DNA from 3 places in the Pseudomonas sp. LBUM1649 genome. Region 3 is predicted to be linked to each of the others. Evidence: predicted binding sites of a transcription regulator. Region 3 holds the regulator's gene; each other region holds the start of a gene.
The links. The regulator FliA, encoded in region 3, starts transcription of late flagellar genes. The targets are predictions, from matches to a motif close to CTAAAGTTTNNNNNNNNNNNGCCGNTAA.
Positions count from the first base shown of each region.

Region 1: the regulator FliA is predicted to act here: its motif matches at 1,593-1,620, upstream of motA (flagellar motor stator protein MotA).
Region 2: the regulator FliA is predicted to act here: its motif matches at 2,519-2,546, upstream of ACA058_RS06015 (methyl-accepting chemotaxis protein).

Region 1 is NZ_CP166807.1:549,641-553,808, forward strand. It holds gene ACA058_RS02415 (HDOD domain-containing protein) at 1-1,522, opposite strand, end outside; gene motA (flagellar motor stator protein MotA) at 1,689-2,540, shown strand; gene motB (flagellar motor protein MotB) at 2,544-3,572, shown strand; gene ACA058_RS02430 (IS110 family RNA-guided transposase) at 3,770-4,168, shown strand, end outside.
Region 2 is NZ_CP166807.1:1,327,042-1,331,209, forward strand. It holds gene ACA058_RS06000 (LysR family transcriptional regulator) at 1-667, opposite strand, end outside; gene ACA058_RS06005 (multidrug/biocide efflux PACE transporter) at 757-1,194, shown strand; gene ACA058_RS06010 (transporter) at 1,365-2,387, opposite strand; gene ACA058_RS06015 (methyl-accepting chemotaxis protein) at 2,662-4,168, shown strand, end outside.
Region 3 is NZ_CP166807.1:1,689,464-1,693,631, forward strand. It holds gene flhF (flagellar biosynthesis GTPase FlhF) at 1-473, shown strand, start outside; gene fleN (flagellar synthesis regulator FleN) at 589-1,419, shown strand; gene fliA (RNA polymerase sigma factor FliA) at 1,416-2,156, shown strand; gene ACA058_RS07805 (chemotaxis response regulator CheY) at 2,323-2,694, shown strand; gene ACA058_RS07810 (protein phosphatase CheZ) at 2,714-3,502, shown strand; gene ACA058_RS07815 (chemotaxis protein CheA) at 3,555-4,168, shown strand, end outside.

The DNA.
Region 1 (4,168 bases), 1.1 Mb from region 3:
TAAAGCTGTGCAGCGCTTTTTCGATGCATTGTGCGGTTTTGCCGAAGGCTTGCACGGTGATGTCCGAGAATGGCCCGCCACCCTGGTCTGCCACGACGATCATGATCACCCGCCCATTGTTGAGCAGCGAACGCAGCAACAGGTGTTCACCGCTGAACTGGCTGCGCAGGTTCTGGGGCAGCAAAGCGGAAAATTGTGCGTTGTTGAGCGGCGTGAGGCGTACCTGGGCCTGTTGCGAGAGCAGGCGTTGCAGTACGGCGCTTTGACTGACGACAAAGTTCAGGCCGGCCACTTCGTCAGGCAAGCCGGCCGTCTGGTGCACGCGCAGCTGGGCGTGGGTGCGGTCGGCCATCAGGATCATCACCCTGCGCATGCCGCAGGCAACCAGCGCGTCGCGGGCAGAGGTGGTCAGGTGGATGGCATTGGTGAAGCGACTCGGTTCGACCAACAACTCAGCGCATTGTTTGCGCCACTTCGCCAGGTCTTCGGCGGTGGGGGCCGGGGCTGGCCGCAACCCTGCATGCACAGGGTTCATGCCCCATGGCCAGATCAGCGCGACAGCGGGATGCCAGAGGTCGGGCATGGCGTGATAACGCGCGCTGTTGGCGGCTTGCTGGTGCAGTTGTTGTTGTACCTCGGCCATCGGTATTTGCAGATAGAGGCTGGTCAGGTACTGCCAGCGCTCACTGTGCGGACTGTCCCAGGCCTGGTGCGCCGAGAGCGCCAGACCGTTGGCCAGCAACACCGTGTTGGCCGGTTGATTGAGCCAGCGGCGCAGGGTCGGGTCGTCATCCAGGCGATTCTGCTGGCGTAGCGGATGCTCGCTGTCGCGGGCAATGCGCAGGACCTTCACCAGCTCCCGTTGCTCGCTGAGCAGCAGTCGATACCCCTGTTGCACCCAGATCGGCAGGTGCCAGAAGTCCACCAGGGCCAGGCCGATTTTCAGCAGGCGAACGCCAAACAGTTGCTTTTCGACGGTGCACGCCGATTCGCCTTTATGAATGACCCGCAGCTCCCAGTCTTCGAGCAGGTGCGGATGTGTCAGGGCCAGCGGCCACAGCGGCGACAGAAAAAGCAGGCTGCCCCAGTGGATGTCCTGCCACAGGCGCGCCAGGCGGCTGGCAAAAAAACCGTTGGCCTGTTGGCTGGCGTGTTGGCTGATCAATTGCAACTGGCGCAGGGCTTTCGGAATCTCGTCTTGGGGCATGGCAGGCAGTCGCGCGAGCAGCTCCTCGGTGCGCTTCAAGCCGAGGCGATTGATGGCGACCTCAAGGTTTTCCGCCGGCTCGGTCATGCCGCCATGGCTGTACCGGTTGGCCTCGCGAATCACGCTCAAGGCCAGGGCCGGACTGTCCTGCATCAAGTCGGCGATCTTGCGCATAGAGCTGCGACTGTCGCGCATGGCCCGGCAGACACGGTCGTGACTGGCCTGCGGAACCGGCAGGCGCACGCCGTCGAGAAGTTTGACCCAGCCTTCGAGCGTGGTCGGTGTTGGCGTCGGGACGTTTGTTTGTTTAGCCATGTCTGGAGGCGATCATCGTCAACAATACCTATGCCCGGAGGGGGTCAAATTGGCTTTTCGCCTGAACTGGCTATAGTCTGGCGCAGTTTTGCCGATAAGTAGAAGAAGAGATTTTTTAACTTCCGAATATGACCTTGAACCCGACTCAGTAAGTGCTCTCCTACCTATGGCTAAAATAATCGGCATCATCGTCGTATTCGCGAGCGTGCTCGGCGGATACGTGCTCTCCCATGGCAAGATTGCCGCCCTGATCCAACCTTTCGAGGTCATGATCATCGGGGGTGCGGCCCTCGGTGCATTCCTGCAGGCCAACCCCGGTTACATGACCATGCACGTGCTCAAGAAGTCCCTGAGCATGTTCGGTTCGCGTTTCAGCCATGCCTTCTATCTTGAAGTGCTGGGCCTGATCTACGAGATTCTCAACAAGAGCCGCCGCGAAGGCATGATGGCCATCGAAGCGGATATCGAAGATGCCGCGGCGAGCCCGATCTTCGCCAAGTACCCGACGGTCCTCAAGGATGAGCGCATGACCGCGTTCATCTGTGATTACCTGCGCATCATGTCCTCCGGCAACATGGCGCCCCATGAGCTGGAGGGCCTGTTCGACATGGAGCTCTACAGCCTCAAGGAAGACCTGGAGCACCCGTCCCACGCGGTGAACGGTATCGCCGACGCCATGCCCGGTTTCGGTATCGTCGCGGCGGTTCTGGGTATCGTGGTGACCATGGCCTCGCTGGGTGAGGGCGACCAGAAGTCCATCGGCCTGCACGTCGGTGCGGCGCTGGTCGGTACCTTCTTCGGTATTCTCGCTGCCTACGGGTTCTTCGGTCCGCTGGCGCATTCCCTGGCCCACGATGCCAAGGAAGAACTGAACGTCTACGAAGCCATCAAGGCCTCGCTGGTTGCTTCCGCTTCCGGCATGCCGCCATCGCTGGCCGTGGAGTTCGGGCGCAAGGTTCTGTACCCGGCGCACCGTCCTAGCTTCGCTGAGCTGGAACAAGCGGTTCGTGGTCGTTAAGCCATGGAAAACAACCAGCCGATAATCATCAAGCGCGTCAAGCGCTACGCCGGCGGGCATCACGGGGGCTCTTGGAAAATCGCCTTCGCCGACTTCGCCACAGCGATGATGGCGTTCTTCCTGGTGTTGTGGTTGATGTCCACCGCCACCCCGGAACAGAAGATCGCCATCGCCGGTTACTTCAAGGACCCGATCGGCTTTTCCGAAAGTGGCACGCCGTACATCATCGATCTGGGCGGCACGCCGACCATGGCGCCGGAAAACACCCTCAACCCCGAGATGAAGACCCAGCCGCAGCCGGACAAGGTGACGGTCGACGTCGAACAGGTCGAAGGCATGGCCGAGATGGTGGAGAAGGAGCGCCTGGAGCTGCTGCTGCAAGAGCTGCAGAACAAGGTCGAAGAGAACCCGCAACTGCAGAAATTCAAAGACCAGATCTTGTTCGAGATCACCCCGGACGGTTTGCGTATCCAGATCGTGGATGCCGAGAACCGGCCGATGTTCGACTCAGGCTCAGCCCGCCTGAAACCCTATTTCGAAGACATCCTGCTGGCCATGGCCGATACCATCAAGGCAGTGCCGAACAAGATCAGCATCAGCGGCCATACCGATGCCAAGCCGTACAGCGGCACCGGTGAATTCGGTAACTGGGAGCTTTCGGCCAACCGTGCCAACGCCGCGCGCCGTGCGTTGGTGGCGGGCAGCTACCCGGATGCGCAAGTGGCGCGTGTGGTCGGTTACGCCTCGTCGGCCCTGTTCGACCGCGAGCATCCGTTCAATCCGGTCAACCGCCGTATCGACATTATCGTGCTGACCAAGAAGGCACAGCGTGCTATCGAAGGTTCGCAAGGTGCGGAGCCTGCTCCGGATGCACCACAAGGTTCGGCCGCTCCGGGAGCCGCACCAGCTGCACCGGTCGACCCGAACGCGTTGCCGGCGGACAAGGAGCCGCTACCGGCTCACGAACTGCGTGAACGGTTGAACCTGTTCGATGACCCGGCACCGAAACCGGGTGAATCGCCGAAGCAGTGACCTACAAAAAAGCCGACAGTGATGTCGGCTTTTTTTCTGTGGCTTTTACTGGTTTGGAGGCCGCTTTTTGTAATTGGATGGACTCGCCCCAGCCGAGGCGTCAATGCGCCACGCTGGCAGTCTAAACAGCCAACGACAGCGAGGGCGAGTCCATGAAAAATCATAGTTCGATTGATCAATCCCTGTCTTCTTCCGATTTGTCGGCCTGTACAACCTTAGCGGTGGATCTGGCCAAGCAGGTCTTTCAGGTCGCCGGTGAAGATGTCCTTGGCCAAGTGCGCTACGAGCAGCGGATCAAGTCGCGTGAGGCGTTTTATGAGTTTCTCCGGCAGCTGCCGCCTCATGTCGTGATTTTGATGGAGACCGGTCCGGGTGCTCAAGCCTGGGCCCGGCAGCTGCAAGACCAAGGCAACCTGGCGCGGATTCTTCCAGCCGGTTTGGTGGCCACCCATCGCAGCGGGCCTAAAAATGATCGCAACGATGCACTGGCGATTTTGCGGGCGGGTCGCGATGAAAAAATCTGCGCAGTACCGGTCAAAAGCGTTGCGGCACTGGCAATGCAGGCGTTGCATCGCGCTCGTCAGGGCTATGTGCGT
Region 2 (4,168 bases), 360 kb from region 3:
CCAGCAGCATCAGGTAGCTCGGTGCCGACCAGACCCGTCCCTTGGCGCGGCTTTCGTAAGGATTGACGATGGTCGCCAGGCGCAGTTCGCGATGCTGTTGCAGCGCGTCCTGGTCAATGCCTTTCTGGTTGGCCAGCGGATGCTCGCGGGACACGAACAGGGCGAATTCCGTGCGTTCCTCCACGGTCGAGCTGACCAGGTCCGGCGGGTAGCTGTCCTGCATTTCGGCGAAGGCGACGTGGGCCCGACCGCTTTGCACCAGTGCCACCAGGTCAGCGCATTCGGCAATCAGGCATTCGAGTTCCAGGTCTGGATAACGTGGCTCGAATGCACTGAGCGCCGCTTCGAAGCGGTCGGATTGGTAAGTGTCGGAAATCGCCACGGTCAGTTTCGCCTCGACGCCCTGGGACAGTTGGCTGGCGGTCATTTCCAGGCGGCTGGTGGCGGCCAGGATCTCTTCGGCCCGTTGCAGCATGACGTGCCCGGCGGGGGTCAGGCTGGGTTTGCGGCTGCTGCGGTCGAACAGCGTCAGGTTCAGATCGATTTCCAGGCTGGCCACGGCGGCACTGATGGTCGACTGGCTGCGGCCCAGCTTGCGCGCCGCCGCGGAAAACGAGCCTTGGGTCGCGGCCTGGACGAACGCCTGCAACACTTCCTGGGAGGCCATGAACTATCGCCTTGATCGATGGTTATTGGTTATGAAGTATCGGTCTGAAGTTGGATCATGGCAATCATCGTCACTCAAGGAGTCAGGCCATGAGCGCCAATAAATCCATTACCGAACGTATTTTCCAGGCCATCGGTTTCGAACTGCTGGCCATCCTGATCTGTACGCCGTTGCTGGCCTGGATCATGGACAAACCCATGTTGGAAATGGGCGCTGTCACGGTGGTCATTGCCCTATTGGCCCTGGCCTGGAACGTGGTCTTCAACGGCCTGTTCGACCGCGTGCTCAAGCGTTTAGCCATTGCGCACAACGCCTGGGTCCGCGTGGTGCACGCGCTGTTGTTCGAAGGCGGACTGGTCGCCCTCGGCGTACCGTTGATTGCGTGGTGGCTGAATGTCAGCCTGTGGCAAGCGTTCCTGCTGGATATCGGCGTGCTGCTGTTTTTCCTACCGTACACCTACGTTTATCACTGGGGGTATGACGTGGTGCGCGAGCGGGTGCTAATGCGCGAACACAGCAACGCATGACCTTTTGTAGGAGCGAGCACGCTCGCGATGGACTGGAGAACGCCGTGGGGTGTCAGGCTCCCCGCGTTATCGTTGACGACCATCGCGAGCGTGCTCGCTCCTACAAGGATTGCGGTGTTTCAGAACAGTTGGGTGGTCGCGGCGACCATCGATCGAAAGATCGCTCGCGCCTACAAATCCTGGCGCTTGCGAAACGCCCAGCGCCCTGCAATCACGGTAAAGGTCGCAACCAGTGCCACCAGAATCCAGAACCCTTCCGGATCCTGTGAGAGCGGCACCCCGCCGACGTTCATGCCGAAGAAACCGGCAATGATGTTGATCGGCAAGGCCAGCACCGTCACCACCGTCAGGGTGAACAGGGTGCGGTTACTCTGTTCGTTGAGGTTGGCGGCGATTTCCTCCTGCAGCAGCTTGATCCGTTCGCCCAGTGCCGTGAGGTCGTTGATGATCAACGCAAACTCCTCGGTGGACTTGCGCAGCTCCTTGACGTCCTCCTTCTGCAGCCAGGGAGGCGGGCGATTGAGCAGGCGCAGCAACGACCCAGGCTCCAGCGCCAGCAGGCGTTGCAGACGCACCAGCACCCGGCGATTGGCCCCCAGTTCAGCGCGGTTGGTCGACAGGCGCGAGGACAGCAGTTCGTCTTCGATCTGATCCACGCTCAGGCTGGTCTTGCGCACGATCTGGGTCAGTACTTCGCCCTGGTCGCGCAGCAGATGCACCAGTAATTCCAACGGTGAGCGGAAGCATTCACCGGCCTTTACCGACGAACGCAGCTTGTCCACCGAATGCAGCGGTTGCAGGCGTGCGCTGATGATCAGTCGACTGCGGGCGCAGACCCACAGTGTCGAGACATCGGAGGAGGTCATGCTGCTGAGGTTGAACACCACGTCGTTGACCACCGCCAGCAACGCCGAATCGACATGCTCGATGCGCGTCGACCGTGAACCTTCATGCAGGGCTTCGAAAAACTCGTCGGGCAGTTCCAGATGGCTCTTCATCCAGCGCTCGCACGCGGCATGGGCGAGGTTCAAGTGCAGCCAGAGAAATTGCTCGGCGTCTTGCGGGTGTTGCAGGTACTGCAATGCCCTGGCCGAATCGATCTCCTGGCCGCGCTCACCGGGGCGAAAACTGAAACCGTAAAGCAGGCCGAACAGATCCGGATCGCGATGGCTGTGATCGATGCTGTGGTTCATGAGGGCTCGCATGGGGGGCGCCTGTCGCGTGTTTTTACAGGTTCACGTGAGCCGCATCATTGCAAGGCTGGATGACGGTTTTGTGACGGTCAGTTGCTGCAAAAAATTGAGCTGCCGGTGGTCGGATTTATCTCAAGAACTGCTCTGGCACGCCGATTACGCTTGGGTTAAGTTGCGCGCCCTCAGCCATCAGCCAGGGTCGCGGACAGGGATGTCTGGACCTATTTCACGCCATGATCCGGGCGTGCCTCATTCCTGCCATGAGTACCCTTCGATGCTTTTGCAAAAGTCCTTGAGAGCGCAAGTTCTCGCCCTGCTCAGCGGCAGCCTGTTCGCGATGCTGTTGATCGCCCTGGCCTGCTTTCACTTTCTGTCCAGCGGAGTCCAGAACTACGCCAATCTGATCGAAGGACCGCTGCATACTTCGCAATTGATCGATGAAGCCAACCTGCAGTTCAAGGTGCAGGTGCAGGAGTGGAAAAACGTCTTGCTGCGCGGCAAGCAACCAGCTGACCTGGACAAATACTGGAAGCAGTTCGAAGACCGTCAAGGTGATGTGCAGCGCATTCTTGGCGAGCTGGCCGGGCAAAAGGGGATCGAGCCGCTGCTCAAGACGCGCATCGAACGCCTGCGGGACGAACATCGCCTGCTGGGCGCGGCGTATCAGAAAGGCCGCGATGCCTTCGTGGCCGCCGGCGCCGATCCAACGGTTGGCGACAGCGCGGTCAAGGGTGTGGACCGTGCGACCAGCGATCAGATGAGCGAACTGGTCAGCGCGTTGCGCAAGCAGGGCGCCGAGCAATCCACGGTGATCAGCGCCGCGGCAGAGCGGACGGTGTGGCTGGGGATCATTGTGATGCTGGCCTCAGGGTTGTTGATCGGCATGCTGAGCCTGTGGCTGGTCAACCGCAATCTGGTCGAGCCGATCCGCCAGTTGATCGAGTACGTGGCGCAACTCAGTCATGGCCGTTTCGCCGAGCACGTCGACAGCCGCCGTCAGGACGAACTGGGGAAGCTGGCGATGGCGGCCAACACCCTGCGCGATTTCCTCGCAGAAACCTTCAGTCGTTTGCAACGCAGTGCTTCGGACCTGGACAGTGCCAGCGGTGAACTGAACTCGATCGCCACCTTGATGGCCGGTGGCACCCACGAACAGTTCAACCGCACCGATCAGGTCGCCACGGCCATGAACGAAATGTCCGCCACCGCACAGGAAGTCGCTCGTCACGCGGTGGATGCCGCGCGCGCGGCTGACGACGCCGACCAGTCGGCCCAGCAGGGCGAAAAAGTCATGCAGGGCACCATTCACACCATCACCCGGATGCGCGGTGAAATCGCCAACACCGCCACGGTCATTCGGCAGCTGGAAACCGACAGCGGGCGCATCGGCAAAGTGCTGGAAGTGATTCGCGGCATCGCCGAGCAAACCAACCTGCTGGCGCTCAACGCGGCCATCGAGGCGGCCCGTGCCGGTGAAGCCGGGCGTGGTTTCGCGGTGGTGGCTGACGAAGTGCGCAGCCTGGCCCAGCGTACGGCGGCATCGATCATCGAGATCAACCAGATCATTCAAACCGTGCAAACCGGTGCGGTAAACGCGGCCCAGGCGATCGAAAACGGTCAGGCGCGCAGCGACGAAAGCGTCGAGCAAGTGACCCAGGCCGGCGCCATGCTGGAGCGCATTACCCTGGCCGTGGAAGCCATACGCGACATGAACCGCCAGATCGCGACCGCCGCCGAAGAGCAGACGTCAGTGGCCGAAGACATCTCGCGCAACCTCACCG
Region 3 (4,168 bases):
ATCCGGGCCAGTCGCTGGTCCAGGCGCTGGATCCCTTGTTGCGCAAGCGCGTGGTGCTGATCGATACCGCCGGCCTGCAAGCCAGCGATCCGGCCCTGCGCATGCAGCTCGAAAGCCTGGCCGCTCGAGGCATCAGGTCAAAGAATTATCTGGTCCTGGCAACCACCAGCCAGAAACAAGTTCTAACCGCCGCTTATCACAGTTACAAGCGTTGTGGGCTCGCTGGCTGCATCCTGACTAAACTGGATGAAACGGCGAGCCTGGGCGAGGTGTTGAGTCTGGCCATCAGCCATGAGTTGCCGGTGGCCTACCTGACCGATGGCCCGCGGATTCCAGATGATCTGCATCTGCCGCGTCGTCATCAACTGGTCAGTCGGGCCGTCAGCGTGCAAATGCAGGAAGAACCCAGCGAAGAGGCCATGGCTGACATGTTCGCTGATATCTACCACAGTCCGACCAAGCAGGTTGGCTGAGGTAACAATGAATAGTTTTTGTACCTACATCGATGGCCTGCCATGCATTGTTCCGATTGTGAACGCGCAGCCAGTTATGTGGCCCCGTCTATGCAGAACAAGGTAAAGAAATAACATGGGCAGCATGCATCCTGTACAGGTGATCGCGGTGACCGGCGGCAAAGGTGGCGTCGGCAAAACTAACGTGTCAGTGAACTTGTCCCTGGCTTTGGCTGAGCTTGGCCGGCGCGTCATGCTGCTGGACGCTGACCTGGGCCTGGCGAACGTCGACGTTCTGTTGGGCCTGACACCCAAACGTACCCTGGCCGACGTGATCGAAGGCCGCTGTGAATTGCGCGACGTACTGTTGCAGGGCCCCGGCGGCATCCGCATCGTTCCGGCGGCGTCCGGCACTCAGAGCATGGTCCATTTGAGCCCGGCCCAGCACGCCGGCCTGATCCAGGCTTTCAGTGACATCGGCGACAATCTCGACGTGCTGGTGATCGACACCGCTGCAGGCATTGGTGAGTCGGTGGTCAGTTTCGTGCGCGCGGCCCAGGAAGTGTTGCTGGTGGTCTGTGACGAGCCGACTTCGATCACTGACGCCTATGCGTTGATCAAATTGCTCAACCGCGATTACGGCATGAACCGTTTCCGTGTCCTGGCCAACATGGCGCAGAGCCCTCAGGAAGGGCGCAACCTGTTCGCCAAGTTGACCAAGGTCACCGACCGCTTCCTCGACGTCGCCTTACAATATGTCGGCGCGGTGCCTTACGACGAAAGCGTGCGCAAGGCCGTGCAGAAGCAGCGCGCCGTCTACGAGGCCTTCCCGCGCTCCAAGTGCTCGCTGGCGTTCAAGGCGATCGCGCAGAAGGTCGACACCTGGCCGCTGCCCGCCAACCCGCGCGGGCACCTGGAATTTTTCGTCGAGCGCCTCGTGCAACAAACGGCAGGACCGGTGCTATGACAGCCAGCGGTTACAACCTCTACAAGGCATCGGCGCGTGACGCGCAGTACGAGCTGATCGAGCGTTACGCGCCGCTGGTTAAACGCATTGCCTATCACTTGCTGGCGCGTTTGCCGGCCAGTGTCCAGGTCGAAGACCTGATCCAGGCCGGGATGATCGGCCTGCTGGAAGTATCGACCAAATACGACGCCAGCAAAGGCGCGAGTTTCGAGACTTACGCGGGCATCCGCATCCGCGGCGCCATGCTCGATGAAGTGCGCAAGGGGGACTGGGCGCCACGTTCGGTCCACCGCAATACGCGGATGGTCAGCGACGCCATTCGCTCGATTGAAGCGAAAACCGGCCGTGACGCTAAAGATCACGAAGTTGCGGCCGAACTCCAATTGAGTCTTGACGATTACTACGGGATTTTGAACGACACCCTGGGCAGCCGGCTGTTCAGTTTCGACGACCTGTTGCAGGACGGCGAACACGAAGGGCTGCACGAGGATGGCGCCAGTGCTCATCTTGAACCGTCTCGCGATCTGGAAGATGAACGCTTCCAGGCGGCGCTGGCGGACGCGATCGCCAATTTGCCGGAGCGTGAGCGATTGGTGTTGGCGCTGTACTACGACGAAGAGTTGAATCTCAAGGAAATCGGCGAGGTCCTGGGAGTCAGCGAATCCCGGGTCAGCCAGTTACACAGCCAGTGCGCGGCCCGTTTGCGGGGGCGTCTGGGAGAGTGGCGAGCGCGCTGAAGGCAGTGTGGGGGCACTGCGACGCGGCGGGTGGGGTGATGAACCGCGCCGGTCTCGATCCGTTGTACTCCAGACAGTCATCGAGTGTTTTGCCAGATTGATTGAAATGGCGCGTCCAGGTGCTGGGCGCGTTTTAGTCTGCTTGGAGGTCGAATTGGACAAGAACATGAAAATCCTCATCGTTGATGACTTCTCAACGATGCGGCGGATCATAAAAAACCTGTTGCGTGACCTTGGGTTCACCAACACGGTCGAGGCCGACGATGGCACTACCGCCATTCCAGTACTCAACAGCGGGAGCATCGACTTTCTGGTGACGGACTGGAACATGCCTGGCATGACCGGTATCGATCTGCTGCGCCACGTGCGCGCCGATGAAAAGCTCAAGCACCTGCCAGTGCTGATGGTGACTGCCGAAGCCAAGCGCGAGCAGATCATCGAAGCGGCCCAGGCCGGCGTAAACGGCTATGTGGTCAAACCCTTCACGGCCCAGGCGTTGAAAGAAAAAATCGAGAAGATTTTCGAACGCATCGGTTGAACTGCGCCACGGGGGAGCTATGGGGCATAACGAATCATCCCAGGGCGATTTTGAATCGACCCTGAAAAAACACGCCGTCGAATTGGTCGCGAGCCTTGAAAAGGGCAGGTTCGGCGATGCTGTGCAATTGATCCATGAGCTCAACCAGACTCGTGACCGTGGCCTGTATCAGGAAGTGGGCAAGCTCACCCGCGAGTTGCATAGCGCGATCGTCAATTTCCAGATTGACCCGCACATGCCGCAAGCCGAGGAAGTGTCACAGATCACCGACGCCACCGAGCGGCTGGGGTATGTGGTCAAGCTGACCGAAGCCGCCGCCAACCGCACCATGGACCTGGTGGAAAACGCCACGCCGCTGGTCAACAGTCTGGCTGACGAAGCCCAGGGCTTGAGCACCGACTGGGGGCGGTTCATGCGGCGCGAAGTCGGGGCGGAAGAGTTTCGTGAGCTGGCCCGGCGCGTCGACGGCTTCCTGACGCGCAGCAGCGCAGACAACCGCGCCGTGTCGAGCAACCTCAACGACATTCTGCTCGCCCAGGATTACCAGGACCTCACCGGCCAGGTGATCAAGCGCGTGACCCAACTGGTCACCGAAGTAGAAAGCAACCTGCTCAAGCTCGTGCTGATGGCCAGTCAGGTGGACCGCTTTGCGGGCATCGAACATGACCGTGCTTTGATGCTTGCAGAAAAAGATCCACAAAAACATCTCTCTCAGGGTGAAGGTCCGCAGATTCATGCCGATAAAAGAGAAGACGTTATGTCCGGTCAGGACGATGTGGACGATTTGTTATCCAGCCTAGGCTTCTAGAATTTTAGCATTTTAGGTTTTTGGGTTTTTAGACCTTTAGGAGCACCCCCTGATGAGCTTCGGCGCCGATGAAGAGATCCTTCAGGATTTCCTGGTTGAGGCCGGCGAGATTCTAGAGCAACTGTCCGAGCAACTGGTCGAGCTGGAAAGCCGTCCGGATGACGCGGACTTGCTCAATGCAATTTTTCGCGGTTTTCACACTGTAAAAGGGGGCGCCGGCTTCCTCCAGCTCAACGAGTTGGTGGAGTGCTGCCACATCGCCGAAAACGTGTTCGACATCCTGCGCAAGGGTGAACGTCGCGTCGACTCGGAATTGATGGACGTGGTCCTCGAAGCGCTGGATGCGGTGAACGGCATGTTCAGCGAAGTGCGCGAGCGTAGTCCGATTACGGCTGCAACACCTGAGCTGCTGGCGGCACTGGCTCGTCTGGCCGAGCCGCAAGCCGCTGCGGAGGCTGCGCCTGCGCCGGTGACCGAAGTGGTTGAAACGCCGGTTGCGCAAAGCGACTCGGGCGACATCACCGACAATGAGTTCGAACAACTGCTGGACTCGCTGAACGCCGTCAAGGCCCAGGCCGAGGCGCCGGCGGCGGCTCCCGCACCTGCCAGCGATGCGGCTGGCAGCGACGAAATCACCGATGCCGAGTTCGAGTCGTTGCTCGATCA